Regions from separate parts of the Janthinobacterium sp. C22 genome, predicted to be linked through region 3. Evidence: predicted binding sites of a transcription regulator. Region 3 holds the regulator's gene; each other region holds the start of a gene.
What was found. The regulator NrdR, encoded in region 3, represses ribonucleotide reductase genes. The targets are predictions, from matches to a motif close to CACNANATNTNGTG.
Positions count from the first base shown of each region.

Region 1: the regulator NrdR is predicted to act here: its motif matches at 3,245-3,258, upstream of ACRHIG_RS23320 (ribonucleoside triphosphate reductase).
Region 2: the regulator NrdR is predicted to act here: its motif matches at 2,313-2,326, upstream of ACRHIG_RS07425 (ribonucleoside-diphosphate reductase subunit alpha).

Region 1 is NZ_CP193659.1:4,981,169-4,985,916, reverse strand. Features, by position in the region: gene ACRHIG_RS23335 (Pls/PosA family non-ribosomal peptide synthetase) at 1-410, opposite strand, end outside; gene ACRHIG_RS23330 (anaerobic ribonucleoside-triphosphate reductase activating protein) at 559-1,263, opposite strand; gene nrdD (anaerobic ribonucleoside-triphosphate reductase) at 1,256-1,453, opposite strand; gene ACRHIG_RS23320 (ribonucleoside triphosphate reductase) at 1,450-3,198, opposite strand; gene ACRHIG_RS23315 (hypothetical protein) at 3,323-3,733, opposite strand; gene ubiU (ubiquinone anaerobic biosynthesis protein UbiU) at 3,895-4,748, shown strand, end outside.
Region 2 is NZ_CP193659.1:1,613,012-1,617,759, forward strand. Features, by position in the region: gene ACRHIG_RS07405 (cytochrome C assembly family protein) at 1-166, shown strand, start outside; gene ACRHIG_RS07410 (PP0621 family protein) at 163-417, shown strand; gene ACRHIG_RS07415 (sigma 54-interacting transcriptional regulator) at 533-1,612, shown strand; partial or broken gene ampD (1,6-anhydro-N-acetylmuramyl-L-alanine amidase AmpD) at 1,590-2,199, shown strand; gene ACRHIG_RS07425 (ribonucleoside-diphosphate reductase subunit alpha) at 2,592-4,748, shown strand, end outside.
Region 3 is NZ_CP193659.1:5,489,314-5,494,061, reverse strand. Features, by position in the region: ZMP/ZTP riboswitch at 232-356, shown strand; gene glyA (serine hydroxymethyltransferase) at 468-1,715, shown strand; gene nrdR (transcriptional regulator NrdR) at 1,859-2,320, shown strand; gene pilV (type IV pilus modification protein PilV) at 2,542-3,132, shown strand; gene ACRHIG_RS25670 (PilW family protein) at 3,129-4,106, shown strand; gene ACRHIG_RS25665 (pilus assembly PilX family protein) at 4,214-4,748, shown strand, end outside.

The DNA.
Region 1 (4,748 bases), 510 kb from region 3:
TGCGCGCAGCTGACGACGCCGGCACCGTTGGCGTCATCGAGGCACACCTGCAGGCGCTCGACGGGCGTGTCTTCATCGACGGGCAGCCAGGCGGCGCCCGCCTTGGCGATGGCCGCCTGCATCAGCAGCAAAGGGGCGCCGCGCGGCAGCCATAGTCCCACGATGTCGCCGGGCTTGACGCCGGCCGCCACCAGGCGCGATGCCGCCAGGCCCGCTTGCGCATCGAGTTCCGCATAGGTGATGCGGCGCGCGCCATCGATCAGGGCGATGTGCTGCGGGCAGCGGCGCGCCGTCGCTTCCAGCAGGTCGGCCAGCACTTCCTCGCGCAGCAGATCCGGTCGCGGCGGGCCGTACAGGATGTCGGCGTGGGTGGAAGTGGTGCCTGGACTGACTGCGTTGAAATCGTTCATGGATGACGCTTATCTGTAATGCGGAATGAAGAATCTGATGGGCCGCGCATGGCGCGCGGCGCAGTTGATACATTACAGTACGCGAGACATTTCAGCGTTGCAGAACGGGGAATTTTGTAGAGTTTTCAGCCATTATGTGGCGGCTGGATCAACTGCCATGATTACGGAATGTAAATCGCGGAAACATGGCGCCGATTTGCGCCAAAGTAGCCGCCGCCGGATAGCCGTGCAGGGAGCGGCCGGACAGCGCCGCGTCCGCGCAGCCTTCGGCGCGGAACTGCTGCAGCACGTAGTTGTCGACGCCTTTCGCGGCCAGGGCGGCGGCCAGGGCCAGCAGCTGTGCGTCCGGCAGCAGGTCCGGGTGGGTGGTGGTGCGGCATTCGTAGGCGACGCCGCTGGCGAGGATGGCGTCGAGGCAGGCGCGCGCCGGGTCGCCGCTGCCGGCCACGCGGGTCACATGGCGATAGTCGGCAAACGGCGCCTTGATGTCGAAGCCGACCCAGTCGACCAGGGGCAGCACTTCCTGCAGGCGCTGCGGATAGATGCAGGCCGTGTGCAGACCGATGCCGAAACCCAGCGCTTGGACGTCCTGCATGGCGCGCCCCAGCGCCGGGTCCATGCACGCCTCGCCGCCGCTGAAGACGACGGCGTCGACCAGGCCCACGCGGCGGCGCAGCCAGGTCAGGACGTCCTGCCACGGCATGGCGCCTGCCGGCGTGCGCGCCTGCAAGTGCGGATTGTGGCAATAGCCGCAACGCCAGGGGCAGCCCTGCACGAAGACCACGGCGGCCAGCTTGCCCGGGTAGTCGGTGGCGGAAAAGGGCGTCAGGCCGCCCACTTTCAACTCAGCCATGGCAGGCGGGCTGGCCAAGCCGGGCGCTCGCTTCCGTAAAGTACTGGCGCTCGTGGAATTCGCCCTGCTTGCCGATGTTGAACGAGGCGACGGGGCGGTGGTAGCCCATCACGCGGGTCCAGATTTCGCAGCGCTGGCGTTCGGTGTCGAGCAGGGTGATGGCGGGAGTGAAGTCGGGACGTGCGTTCATGGCGTTTCCTCAAGTGATGGAGCAGGGTGGGCCTGCTTGCGGGCGATCAGCTCCGCGTCGCAGGTGGGGCAGAATTCATGTTTGCCGGCCAGATAGCCGTGGCGCGGGCAGATGGAAAACGTGGGCGTGACGGTGATGTAGGGCAGCGAGAAGCGGCTCAGGGCGCGTTTCACCAGCTCGCGGCAGGCATTCGCGTCCGACAGCGCTTCCGTCATGTACAGGTGCAGCACCGTGCCGCCCGTGTACTTGCGCTGCAGCGCATCCTGCAATTCGAGCGCCTCGAACGGGTCGTCCGTGTGGCCGACGGGCAGCTGCGACGAATTTGTATAGTATGGATTGTCGACGGTGCCCGCCTGCAGGATGGCGGGATAGCGCTTGCGGTCTTCGCGGGCAAAGCGGTACGTCGTGCCTTCGGCCGGCGTCGCTTCCAGGTTGTACATATGGCCCGTCTCTTCCTGGAAGGCCACCATGCGGGCGCGCACGTGGTCGAGCAGGCGGATCGCCAGCGCATGGCCCTCGGGACTCGTGATGTCCCAGGCGTCGCCGCTGAAATTGCGGATCATCTCGTTGATGCCGTTCACGCCCAGGGTGGAAAAGTGGTTGCGCAGGGTACCCAAGTAGCGCTTCGTATACGGGAACAGGCCCTGCTGCATCAGTTCCTCGATGGTGCGGCGCTTGATTTCCAGGCTGGTCTTGCCCAGTTCCAGCAGGCGGTCCAGGTCCGCCATCAACGCCGCTTCGTCGCCGCGCCACAGGTGGCCCAGGCGCGCGCAGTTGATCGTCACCACGCCCAGGGAGCCCGTCTGCTCGGCGGAACCGAACAGGCCATTGCCCCTTTTCAGCAGTTCGCGCAAGTCCAGCTGCAATCGGCAGCACATGGAGCGGATCATGTTCGGCTTGAGTTCCGAATTGATGAAATTCTGGAAGTAGGGCAGGCCGTAGCGGGCCGTCATCTCGAACAGGCGTTCCGCGTTTTCGCTATGCCAGTCGAAATCCTCGGTGATGTTGTAGGTGGGGATGGGGAAGGTGAAGACGCGGCCCTTGGCGTCGCCCGCCATCATGATCTCGATATAGGCGCGGTTGATCATGTCCATCTCCGCCTGCAGCTCGCCATAGCTGAAGTCCATCTCCTGGCCGGCGATGACGGGAATCTGATCGCGCAGGTCGTCCGGGCAGACCCAGTCGAAGGTGAGGTTGGTGAACGGCGTCTGCGTGCCCCAGCGCGATGGCACGTTGAGGTTGAAGATCAGCTCCTGCATGTACTGGCGCACGTCTTCGTAGCGCAGGCTGTCCTGGCGGATGTAGGGCGCCATATAGGTGTCGAAGGAGCTGAACGCCTGCGCGCCGGCCCATTCGTTCTGCAGGGTGCCGAGGAAATTGACGATCTGGCCGATGGCGCTCGACATGTGCTTGGGCGGACCCGATTCGATCTTGCCCGGCACGCCATTCAAGCCTTCGTGCAGCAGGGTGCGCAGCGACCAGCCGGCGCAATAGCCGGCCAGCATGTCGAGGTCGTGGATGTGCAGCGCCGCTTCGCGGTGCGCCGCGCCCACTTCCGGCGGATACACCTGGTCCAGCCAGTAGTTGGCGATGACCTTGCCCGACACGTTGAGTATCAGGCCGCCCAGCGAGTAACCCTGGTTGGCGTTGGCGTTGACACGCCAGTCGCGCCGGTCCAGGTATTCATTGATGGACGCGGCGACATCGACCTGGCCGCGCATGGATGGAACTGCATTTGTCGTCATGAAACCTCCAATAAACACAACATGCGGTGTTTTTATGGAGATTAATCACTAAATATAGTGACGTCAAAGGGCGCGTGCAGTTGCGTGGCGAATCCTTGATGCAGGTGAAAAAAGCATCCCCCGTTTACTTTTTCGCGCGTCCCTGGTGCAGGATGAAGCAGCTCAGGCCAAAATGCGCGGCGGCGCAGGCGGCGATGCTGATGCTGGAGGCGGGCAGCACGTGCGCCCAGATTTCCAGCGGCGAGAAGGTGCTCCAGCTGGCGACGCGGATATCGAACGTGACGTAGTTCGCCAGCAGCCAGTACAAGGCCAGCAAGCCCGTGCTGATGGCGGCCTGGCGCACCACGGGCATGGCGCGGCGGGCGAAGACGGCTTGCAGGAACAGCAGCAGCACGCCGGGATACGCGCCCAGTATCTCGGGCGACAGGATGGAGAGCTTTTCTTCGACATAGCCTTCCGTGGGCGCGGCCCACTGCACCTGCAGCACGGTGAGGAACAGGGTGAGCAGGAAGATCAGCAGCGGTTTGCGGGGCATGGCGGGCAATCGGACAGGGAGAAAAGGGGGCATTTTACAGCCAGGTCAAGCAAGTTGAACGCGCGCCAGCCATGCATGCATTCCTTCACCTGCGTCAAGGACTGGGCGGTATGGGCGGGGCTATAGTCTGCACCCTGAGCCGATACAGGACTGTGAACACCATGATGCTTGAATCAACCACCGCCACCCGCGTGGCCGGACCGCTGGAACTGGTCTGCCCCGCCGGCAGCCTGCCCGCCTTGAAAGCGGCCGTCGACAATGGCGCCGACACCGTCTACCTGGGCTTTCGCGACGCCACCAATGCGCGCAATTTCGCCGGCCTCAATTTCGACGAGAAGGCCATCGCCGAGGGCGTGCGCTACGCCCACCAATATGGACGCAAGGTGCTGCTGGCGCTGAACACCTATCCGCAGCCGCACAACTGGGCCGTGTGGCGCAGCGCCATCGACCGCGCCGCGCAGGCCGGCATCGACGCCATGATCGTGGCCGATCCGGGCTTGATGGCGTATGCAAGCGAGCACCACCCGCAGCTGCGCCTGCACCTGTCCGTGCAGGGCTCGGCCACCAACTACGAAGCCATCAATTTTTACCATGAACACTTCGGCATCGCCCGCGCCGTGCTGCCCCGCGTGCTGTCGATGGCGCAGGTCGAGCAATTGATCGCCAAGACGGAAGTCGAGATCGAGGTCTTCGGCTTCGGCAGCCTGTGCGTGATGGTCGAGGGACGCTGCGCGCTGTCCTCGTATGCGACGGGCGAGGCACCGAACACGCACGGCGTGTGTTCGCCGGCGAAATCCGTGCGCTGGCTGGAAACGCCGAACGGCCTCGAATCGCGCCTGAACGGCGTGCTGATCGACCGCTATGCGCCGGGCGAAAACGCCAGCTATCCGACCCTGTGCAAGGGGCGTTTCGAAGTCAACGACGAAGAGTATTACGCCATCGAGGAGCCGGCCAGCCTGAACACGCTGGCGCTGCTGCCGCAGCTGATCGCCATGGGCGTGCGCGCCGTGAAGAT
Region 2 (4,748 bases), 2.8 Mb from region 3:
GCTGTCGTGGCTGCTGTTTGCCGCCCTGCTGGCGGGGCGCCGCTTTCGCGGCTGGCGCGGCAAGACGGCCCTGAGCTTCACCTTGGCCGGTTTCGCCACCTTGCTGCTGGCCTATGTCGGCAGCCGTTTTGTACTGGAAGTGGTTTTACACCGGGGATTCGCATGACACGTGTTTTATTCTGGCTGGCGCTGGTGTTCCTGGTGCTGTTTGCTATCCGCAGCAAGATCCGGGGCATGCAGCAGCGTGCCCGCGCGCAGCAGCCGCCGAACCCGTTCACCCCGCCGGGCCGGCCGCAGGAATTGCCCGATGCCGAGCTGATGCTGTGCTGCGCCCATTGCGGCGTGTACTATCCGGCCTCGGAAAACGTGCAGGCCAAGGGCCACGATTACTGCAGCCACGCGCACGCCACCGTGTAAGGGCAGGCCAGCAGGCGCGCGTTGCTCATCCGTATCGTAACGGCCTCCGGCATTCGTCCGGCGTAGCATCTGCAGCAGGCGGTTCGCCACCGCCATTGCAGAAAGGCGCGCTCCCATGTCCAGTCCCCGCACCAGCCAGCAGACCGTGACCGCCGCCTGCATGCCGCCGGCGCCGCAACTGAGCGGCAACTCGCTGCCCATGCAGGCGCTGCGCGCGCAGATAAGCCGCATCGCCCGCTGCGGCGCGCCGGTGGCCATCCGCGGCGAATCGGGCACGGGCAAGGAATTGGCGGCGCGCGCCATCCATGCGCAGGGCGCGCGCGCCGGCTTCCCGTTTATCGCCGTCAACTGCGGCGCCATTCCCGAAGCGCTGATGGAAGCGGAATTCTTTGGCTGCCGCCCGGGCGCCTACACGGGCGCGCTGCACGAGCGCCAGGGCTTGTTCCAGGCGGCCCATGGCGGCAGCCTGCTGCTCGACGAAGTCGACGACTTGCCGCTGGCCATGCAGGTGAAACTGTTGCGCGTGCTGCAGGAGCGCCGCGTGCGCAGGCTGGGCGGCAGTGCCGACGAAGCCGTCGACGTGCGCATCCTGTGCGCCAGCCAGCATGGCCTGGCGCGCGGCGTGGCCGCCGGCACGTTCCGCCAGGACCTGTTTTACCGCCTGAATGTGATCGAGCTGGCGCTGCCGCCGCTGCGCGAGCGGCGCGGCGATCTGCAGGTATTATGTGAGGTGATCCTCGCGCGCCTGTCGCCACGCCGGACCGTGAGCCTGGCGCCGCCCGTGCTGGCGGCCCTGGCCGCGTATGCGTTTCCCGGCAATGTGCGCGAACTGGAAAACGTGCTGGAGCGGGCGCTGGCCTTTGCCGACGGCGGCGTGATCGCGCTCGACGGGCTGGCCTTGCCGTCCGCGGCGGGCAGTATGCCGTTGCGGGCGGCGCCGGCACCGCCGCACTTGCCGGAGCGGCAACTGTGCCTGCCCGGCATGGCGGCATATGGCATGGCCCCCATCCTGCCGCTGGACGTGTATCTGCGCCAGGCCGAGCGCGACATGATCCTGCAGGCGCTGGTGCAGGCGCGCTACCACCGCGCGCGGGCGGCGCGCCAGCTGGGCCTGAGCGTGCGCCAGTTGCGTTACCGCATGCAGAAATTGACGATACAGGAAGCCTTACTTGATGAGCGCATGGACGATAGATGAAGACGGCTGGTGCGACGGCGCGCTGCGCTATGACTCCCCTACCACGATGCGCGCCCGGACGGTGCGCAGGTCGACTTGCTGGTGATTCATAACATCAGCTTGCCGGGCGGCCACTTCGGCGGGCCGCATGTGTCGGACTTGTTTACGGGCCGGGTAGATTATAATGCCGATCCTTCTTTCGCCGACCTGCGTGGCTTGCAGGTGTCGGCGCACTTTTTGTGCGGCGCGATGGCGCGCTGTTGCAATATGTTTCTACTGATCAACGTGCCTGGCATGCGGGCGCGTCCATGTTCGAAGGACGCCCGCAGTGCAATGGCTATTCGATCGGTATCGAAATGGAAGGCTCGGACTTTGTCCCCTTTCAGCGGCAGCAATACCGCGTGCTGGCGCTGCTGACGGCGGCGCTGGTGGCGCGCTACGGGCTGTCCCAGGTACGTGGCCACGAGCATATCGCGCCGGGAAGGAAGACGGATCCGGGGCCGTTTTTTGACTGGCATTTTTACCAAGTATGCTGGCTGGAAACCCTGCGCGGGCAGCCTGCGTTAGCGCTTACTTCGCGGGGATTGGGCTTTCCATCCATACCCTGAAAAGTCAACCGAAATCGTATATGAAAATACAAAAAATTACGCCCGCGGATGCCGGAAAACTATTGCATCGCCCTTCGATGGGCACTACAATTAGTGAAGAAGTTGGATGTAAAGACTATATGTAGTGCCATCACAGACGTTTTCAGAATTATTGTCAAAGCTACCCGGATTGCTGATAAAGCACTGGAACTGGCGGTTTATCACCCTTGATCGTGTTTCGCGCCAGCCGGGCAGTGCGGTGTGGCGATATGGATTCTGACACGGTTGTATGCATTATGAATTTACTATTTAGCAACAAATATCTGAAGAAACCCTGATTATCGGGCGTTCTATTCAACAACACACGCGGCAGCAAAACTGCAGGCTGACTTTAGCTGACAACGGGAGCTTCAATGCAATCACCACAAGATATTTCCATCCATCCAACGCCAGTATCGCCAGCGCCAGGCGCGGCCAACAGCGTGGCGAGCACGGGCGCGGCATTGGGCGACTATCGCATCATCCGCCGCAACGGCGCGGTGGTGGCATTTGAGCCTTCGAAGATCGCCATCGCCATGACCAAGGCGTTTTTGGCCGTTAACGGCGGCCAGGGCGCAGCCTCGGCACGCATCCGCGAACTGGTGGAACAGCTGACCGACGGCGTCGTCGCCGCGCTGGTGCGCCGCCATCCGGGCGGCGGCACCTTCCATATCGAAGACGTGCAAGACCAGGTGGAACTGTCGCTGATGCGTTCGGGCGAGCACGACGTGGCGCGTGCCTACGTGCTGTACCGTGCCAAGCACATGGAAGAGCGCCGCCTGCAGAAGGAAGCGCAAGGCGCTTCCGCGCAAGTTTCCGCACCACAATTGAACGTGCTTGATAACGGCGTGCGCCGCCTGCTGGACATGCAGGAAGTGCGCGACCTGATCAACGCCGCCTGCGCCGGCCTGGAAAAGCACGTCGATGCCGACGCCATCCTGGCCGAGACCGTGAAGAACCTGTACGACGGCGTGCCCGTCGAAGAGCTGCACAAGTCGGCCATCCTGGCGGCGCGCGCGCTGATGGAAAAAGACCCGGCCTACAGCCAGGTCACGGCCCGCATCCTGCTGCACACGGTGCGCAAGGAAGTGTTCGGCAAGGAAGTGCCGCAAGCGGCGGCGGCCGCCGAATACCTGACGTATTTCCCGCAATATATCGCCAAGGGCATCGCCGCCGAGCTGCTGAACCCGGTACTCGCCAGTTTCGACCTGGAACGCCTGGCGAAAGCCATCGTCGCCGACCGCGACTTGCAGTTCGGCTACATCGGCCTGCAAACCCTGTACGACCGCTACTTCCTGCACATCCAGGACGTGCGCATCGAAATGCCGCAAGCGTTCTACATGCGCGTGGCCATGGGCCTGGCGCTGAACGAAGCGGACCGCGAAGCGCGCGCCATCGAGTTCTACAGCCTGCTGTCCTCGTTCGACTTCATGAGCTCGACCCCGACCCTGTTCAATTCGGGCACCCTGCGCTCGCAGCTGTCGTCGTGCTACCTGAGCACCGTCTCCGATGACCTGGAAGGCATCTACGACGCCATCAAGGACAACGCGCTGCTGGCCAAGTTCGCCGGCGGCCTGGGTAACGACTGGACGCCGGTGCGCGCCCTGGGCGCCCACATCAAGGGCACCAACGGCAAGTCGCAAGGCGTGGTGCCGTTCCTGAAAGTGGTCAACGACACGGCCGTGGCAGTCAACCAGGGCGGCAAGCGCAAGGGCGCCGTCTGCGCCTACCTGGAAACCTGGCACATGGACATCGAGGAATTCCTCGACCTGCGCAAGAACACGGGCGACGACCGCCGCCGCACGCACGACATGAACACGGCGAACTGGATTCCCGACATGTTCATGAAGCGCGTCATGGAAAAAGGCGAATGGACCCTGTTCTCGCCGTCGGACACGCCTGACCTGCACGACAAGGTCGGCAAGGCCTTTGAACAGGCTTACCTGGGCTACGAAGCCAAGGCCGCCGCCGGCGAAATCCGCGTCTTCAAGAAGATCGCGGCGCTGGACCTGTGGCGCAAGATGCTGTCGATGCTGTTCGAAACGGGCCACCCATGGATCACGTTCAAGGATCCGTGCAACATCCGCAGCCCGCAGTCGCACGTCGGCGTCGTCCACAGCTCGAACCTGTGCACGGAAATCACGCTGAACACGGGCCCTGACGAAATCGCCGTCTGCAACCTCGGTTCCGTCAACATGCCGGCGCACATGAAGGAAGGCAAGCTCGATCACGTCAAGCTGGCCAAGACCATCCGCACCGCCATGCGCATGCTCGACAACGTCATCGACATCAATTACTACGCCGTCGACAAGGCGCGCAACTCGAACATGCGCCACCGTCCGGTCGGCATGGGCATCATGGGCTTCCAGGACTGCCTGCACATGATGCGCGTGCCGTTCGCCTCGGACGCCGCCGTGTCGTTTGCCGACACCTCGATGGAAGCCGTCTGCTACTACGCCTACCTGGCGTCGACGGAACTGGCCGAAGAGCGCGGCCGCTATGAATCGTACGCCGGTTCGCTGTGGGACCGC
Region 3 (4,748 bases):
AAAAGCTGCATATAAGTTGCACCGCAGCATTGTAAATCCGGCGTGTGCAATGGCAAGCCTCGTAACATACGCTTACAAGCCGCAGCCAGGTTTAAGCCCAGCTTAAGCACCGCGCGCGCGCGCCGGGGCGGCCTGCGGCCGTGCTCTGGCTGCGGTGGCGCGCGGCGATTATAGCTGCACGGTTGCATTCCTTGCTCAATTTGGGCACTTAACTTACAATTTGACTTCCATTACGTCTCACGTGACTGGCGAAAAGTCGGGCGATCTCCATGAGTGGCGATCGGCAAACCGGCGAAAGGTGGGCACCCACCGGGAAACGTGAGATTTTTCATCAGCCGTTCGCCTGGGTAGCCACTATGGAAAAGCACGAAGAGGCTGCCCGTCCAATGTTGTTATTCACTTAACGCCGGCTCCCCTCATTCGATCCAACCTGCCAGTACAAGCACCCTCATACTTGGAGTTTTTACATGTTTGCAAAAGATCATACCCTCGCCAACGTCGATCCTGAATTGTTCGCCGTCATTCAAAAAGAAAACACGCGCCAGCACGACCACATCGAACTGATCGCGTCGGAGAACTACACGTCGCCAGCCGTAATGGAAGCGCAAGGCTCGCAGCTGACGAACAAGTACGCCGAAGGCTATCCAGGCAAGCGCTACTACGGCGGCTGCGAATACGTCGACGTGGCCGAGCAACTGGCCATCGACCGCGTGAAGCAGCTGTTCGGCGCCGAATGCGCGAACGTGCAGCCGAATTCCGGCTCGCAGGCGAACCAGGGCGTGTTCTTCGCCATGCTGAAACCGGGCGACCTGATCATGGGCATGTCGCTGGCCGAAGGCGGCCACCTGACCCACGGCATGCCGCTGAACATGTCCGGCAAATGGTTTGACGTCGTGTCGTATGGCTTGACTGCGGAAGAAGACATCGACTACGAGGCGATGGAACGCCTGGCCCGCGAGCGCAAGCCGAAGCTGATCATTGCCGGCGCGTCCGCGTTCTCGAAAAAGATCGACTTCGAACGCTTCGGCAAGATCGCCAAGGAAGTGGGCGCCTACTTCATGGTCGACATGGCCCACTACGCGGGCCTGATCGCCGCCGGCCTGTACCCGAACCCGGTGCCGTTCGCCGACTTCGTCACCTCGACCACACACAAATCCTTGCGCGGCCCGCGCGGCGGCATCATCCTGATGAAGGCCGAACACGAAAAAGCCATCAACTCGGCCATCTTCCCCGGCATCCAGGGCGGCCCGCTGATGCACGTGATCGCCGGCAAGGCCGTCGCCTTCAAGGAAGCGCTGAGCCCTGAATTCGTCGAATACCAGAAGCAAGTGATCAAGAACGCCGACGTGCTGGCGAAAACCCTGATCAAGCGCGGCCTGCGCATTGTTTCCGGCGGCACCGAGTCGCACGTCATGCTGGTCGACCTGCGCGCCAAGAACCTGACGGGCAAGGAAGCCGAAGCCATCCTCGGTTCCGCGCACATCACCTGCAACAAGAACGGCATCCCGAACGACCCGCAAAAACCCTTCGTCACCTCGGGCATCCGCCTGGGCAGCCCGGCGATGACGACGCGCGGTTTCAAGGAAGCGCAAGCGGAAGAAGTGGGCAACCTGATCGCCGACGTGCTGGACAATCCGCATGACGCCGCCACCATCGAGCGCGTGAAAGCGGCCGTGAAGGTGCTGGCCGACGCGCACCCTGTGTACGCAGCATAATTATTTGTCCAGAATGTGTCATACGGAGTAAGATTCTGTATGACACATTCCTTCGTGCCCCAGGGCGCCCGGAGTGATTCGGGCGCCCTTTGTACAAGGGCGGCGATTTCCCGCAATTATTACTATAAAGTTGTAGCCAGCCCATGAAATGTCCATTTTGCCAGCACGGCGACACCCAGGTTCTCGATACGCGCGTATCGGAGGAAGGGGATGCCATTCGGCGCCGCCGCCGCTGCGGCAAATGCGACAAGCGTTTCACGACCTACGAACGCATTGAACTTATCATGCCGGCCGTCGTCAAAAAGAATGGCAGCCGGACGGAGTTCGCTGCGGATAAGTTGCGCGGCAGTTTGATGCTGGCCTTGCGCAAGCGTCCCGTCGCGGCCGCCTCGGTGGATACGGCCATCGCCTCCATCCAGGAAAAACTGCTGACCAGCGGCTTGCGTGAAGTCGATTCCGGCTATATCGGCGAACTCGTCATGCAGGAACTCAAGCGCCTCGACAAGATCGCCTACATCCGCTTTGCCTCAGTGTATAAAAATTTCGAAGACCTGGCCGAGTTCCAGGATGCGATTGCCGAAGTGGGGCAGGCGCGCAAGCCCTGACGCTCACTTTATCGGCGACGGGGCCGCTCATGCGCCCCGTTTTGCGCCCCGTTTTCAACACGCCAGCGTTCGCCTGGCAAGCGGCCTGATCAATCCCTACGCTGTTCTTCCCACCTTATCGCCGTGTTGTTTGCGCCAGCGCAGATCCGGATTTTTGCACGCGCCTATCTTGTAGCTGGGCCGCCTGTTCTTGCGACTCTTTCTGCGGAAGGGAGCAAGGCATGCGCAATGGCGGTCGCGACAAGTTTCTGGCCGGTGGCAGCAGCCTCGTCGAGGTGTTGGTGTCGCTGCTGCTGTTGGCGCTGGGCCTGCTCGGCGCCAGCATTTTGCAACTGCATTCCCTGCGCGCGCGCCACGAGTCAGCTCTGTTGTCGGCGGGCGCGCAGCTGGCAGCTGGCATGGCCGAGCGCATGCGCGCGAACGGCGTGCTCATGAATGGCCCCGATGCCAGCAATCCCTATTTGAACGTAGCCTACGCGGCGGCGGACGGCGCCGACGCTGGCGGTGGTGCACCCGACTGCTTCGGCGCTGCTGCCTGCAGCGCGGCCGAACTGGCGCAATTCGACATCGCCGAGTGGGAACAGCAACTGCATGCGGCCTTGCCCGGCGCGCGCCTGCATATCTGCCGCGATGCCTCTGTCTGGGATGCCGCCGCGCAGGGCTTGCACTGGGCGTGCAGCGGCGGCAAGGGCGCGCCCATCGTCATCAAGCTGGGCTGGCGCGGCCGCTTGCCCGATGGCTCGCCCGCCGTGAATGGGGCAGGCGAGTCGCTGCCCAGGCTGGCATTCCAGCTGGGCGGAGGCGGCGCATGAACGGCGTGCATGCCGCGTGGCACCGGCATCGCGGCCTGAGCCTGGTCGAGCTGCTGGTGGTGCTGTCGCTGGGCGCGCTGCTGATGCTGGCCGCCAGTAGCGTGCTGCTGGCGGCCAGCGGCAGCTATGGCGACCAGTCCGCCAGCGCGCGCCTGGACGACAATGGCCGCTATGCGCTCGACACCATCGCCCGAGCCGTGCGCCAGACGGCATATGTGAACTGGGACAGCAGCGCCGCGCCCGTCGCCCATGCCGATGACGACAGCGCGAATGTCGCCGGGCTCGACGCGCGCAGCCTGGGCAAGAACAGCGACGGCATCAGCGGCGCCTTGCCCGGCGCCCTGCATGGCAGCGACGTGCTGGCCCTGCGCTATTACGGCGCCGGCAAGGAGGAGGGCGGCGACGGGTCCGTGCTCAATTGCGCCGGTTTCGGCGTGGGGGCCGCGCAAACGGAGGCGCAGCGGGGCTGGAGCATCTTCTATGTGGCCCAGGGCGCCGATGGCGATGGCGAACTGCGCTGCAAATACCGTGGCGCGAACGGCTGGGGCGCGGACGCCGTCATCCGCGGCGTCGACGGTTTCCAGGTGCTGTATGGCCTCGACACGGATACGCCGCCCGACGGCGTGGCGAACCGCTATGTCAATGCCGGCGCGCTCGACGCCTACGATGCGGCGCTGGTGCTGGCGGGTGCCGACGCGGCCGCGCGCCAGCGCGATTTGCGCCGCCGCACGCACTGGAAGCGCGTGGCCAGCGTGCGCGTGGCGCTGTTGCTGCATGGTGAGGCGGGCCAGGCGGACAAGATGGCGGAACTGGGGCCGGCGCAGTTCGACCTGTTCGGCAAGGCGTATGCGGAGGCGCACGGCGCCGGCGACACGGGTGTGCGCATCGCGCGCGCGTCCTTGCCCGCCGCGACGCGCTCCCGGCTGCGGCAACTGGTGCAGACGAGCATCATGCTGCGCAACGGGCCGGCCTAGGCGGTGCCGCGATGGCTGGCGCGGGCGTCCGCTGTTGCGTACCTCGTCGTGTGCCTCGTTGTGTGCCTTGTTGTTCACCTCGTGCGCGCCACGGTGGCGCCACCCTCGTGTATGTGCTGGGCCTGCTGGTGATTATCTTGCTGCTGGGCATATCGGCAGCGCAGATGGCCTTGCAGGGCGAAAAGGCGGCACGCGGCGAGCGCGACCGGCAGATCGCGTTTCAGGCGGCGGAGGAAGCATTGGTGGATGCGCAGAACGATATCGAAGGCTTGCCCGGCGCGCCGGGACGCAGCAGCCTCTTCGCGCCTGGCAGCGCGGCCGGGTTCGCGGACGGCTGCGGCGAGGCAGGCACACTGGGCCTGTGCCTGCCCGCAGCCCCGGATGCGCCGGCCCTTTGGCTGAGCATGGACCTCGATGGCGTCGAGGGAGGAAGTGGCAGCCACGCGGTGCCGTATGGCCAGTTTACGGGCGCCGTCATGCAGACGGGGCAGGGTTTTCTGCCGTCGCGCCGGCCCCGCTATCTGATCGAATTGCTGCCGTTTCACCCGCCCGGCGCGCAGGCGGCGGCCGTGGCCGGTGGCCTGGCCACGGAAAGCTATGTGTATCGCATCACGGCCATCGGTTTTGGCGCGCAGGAAAGCA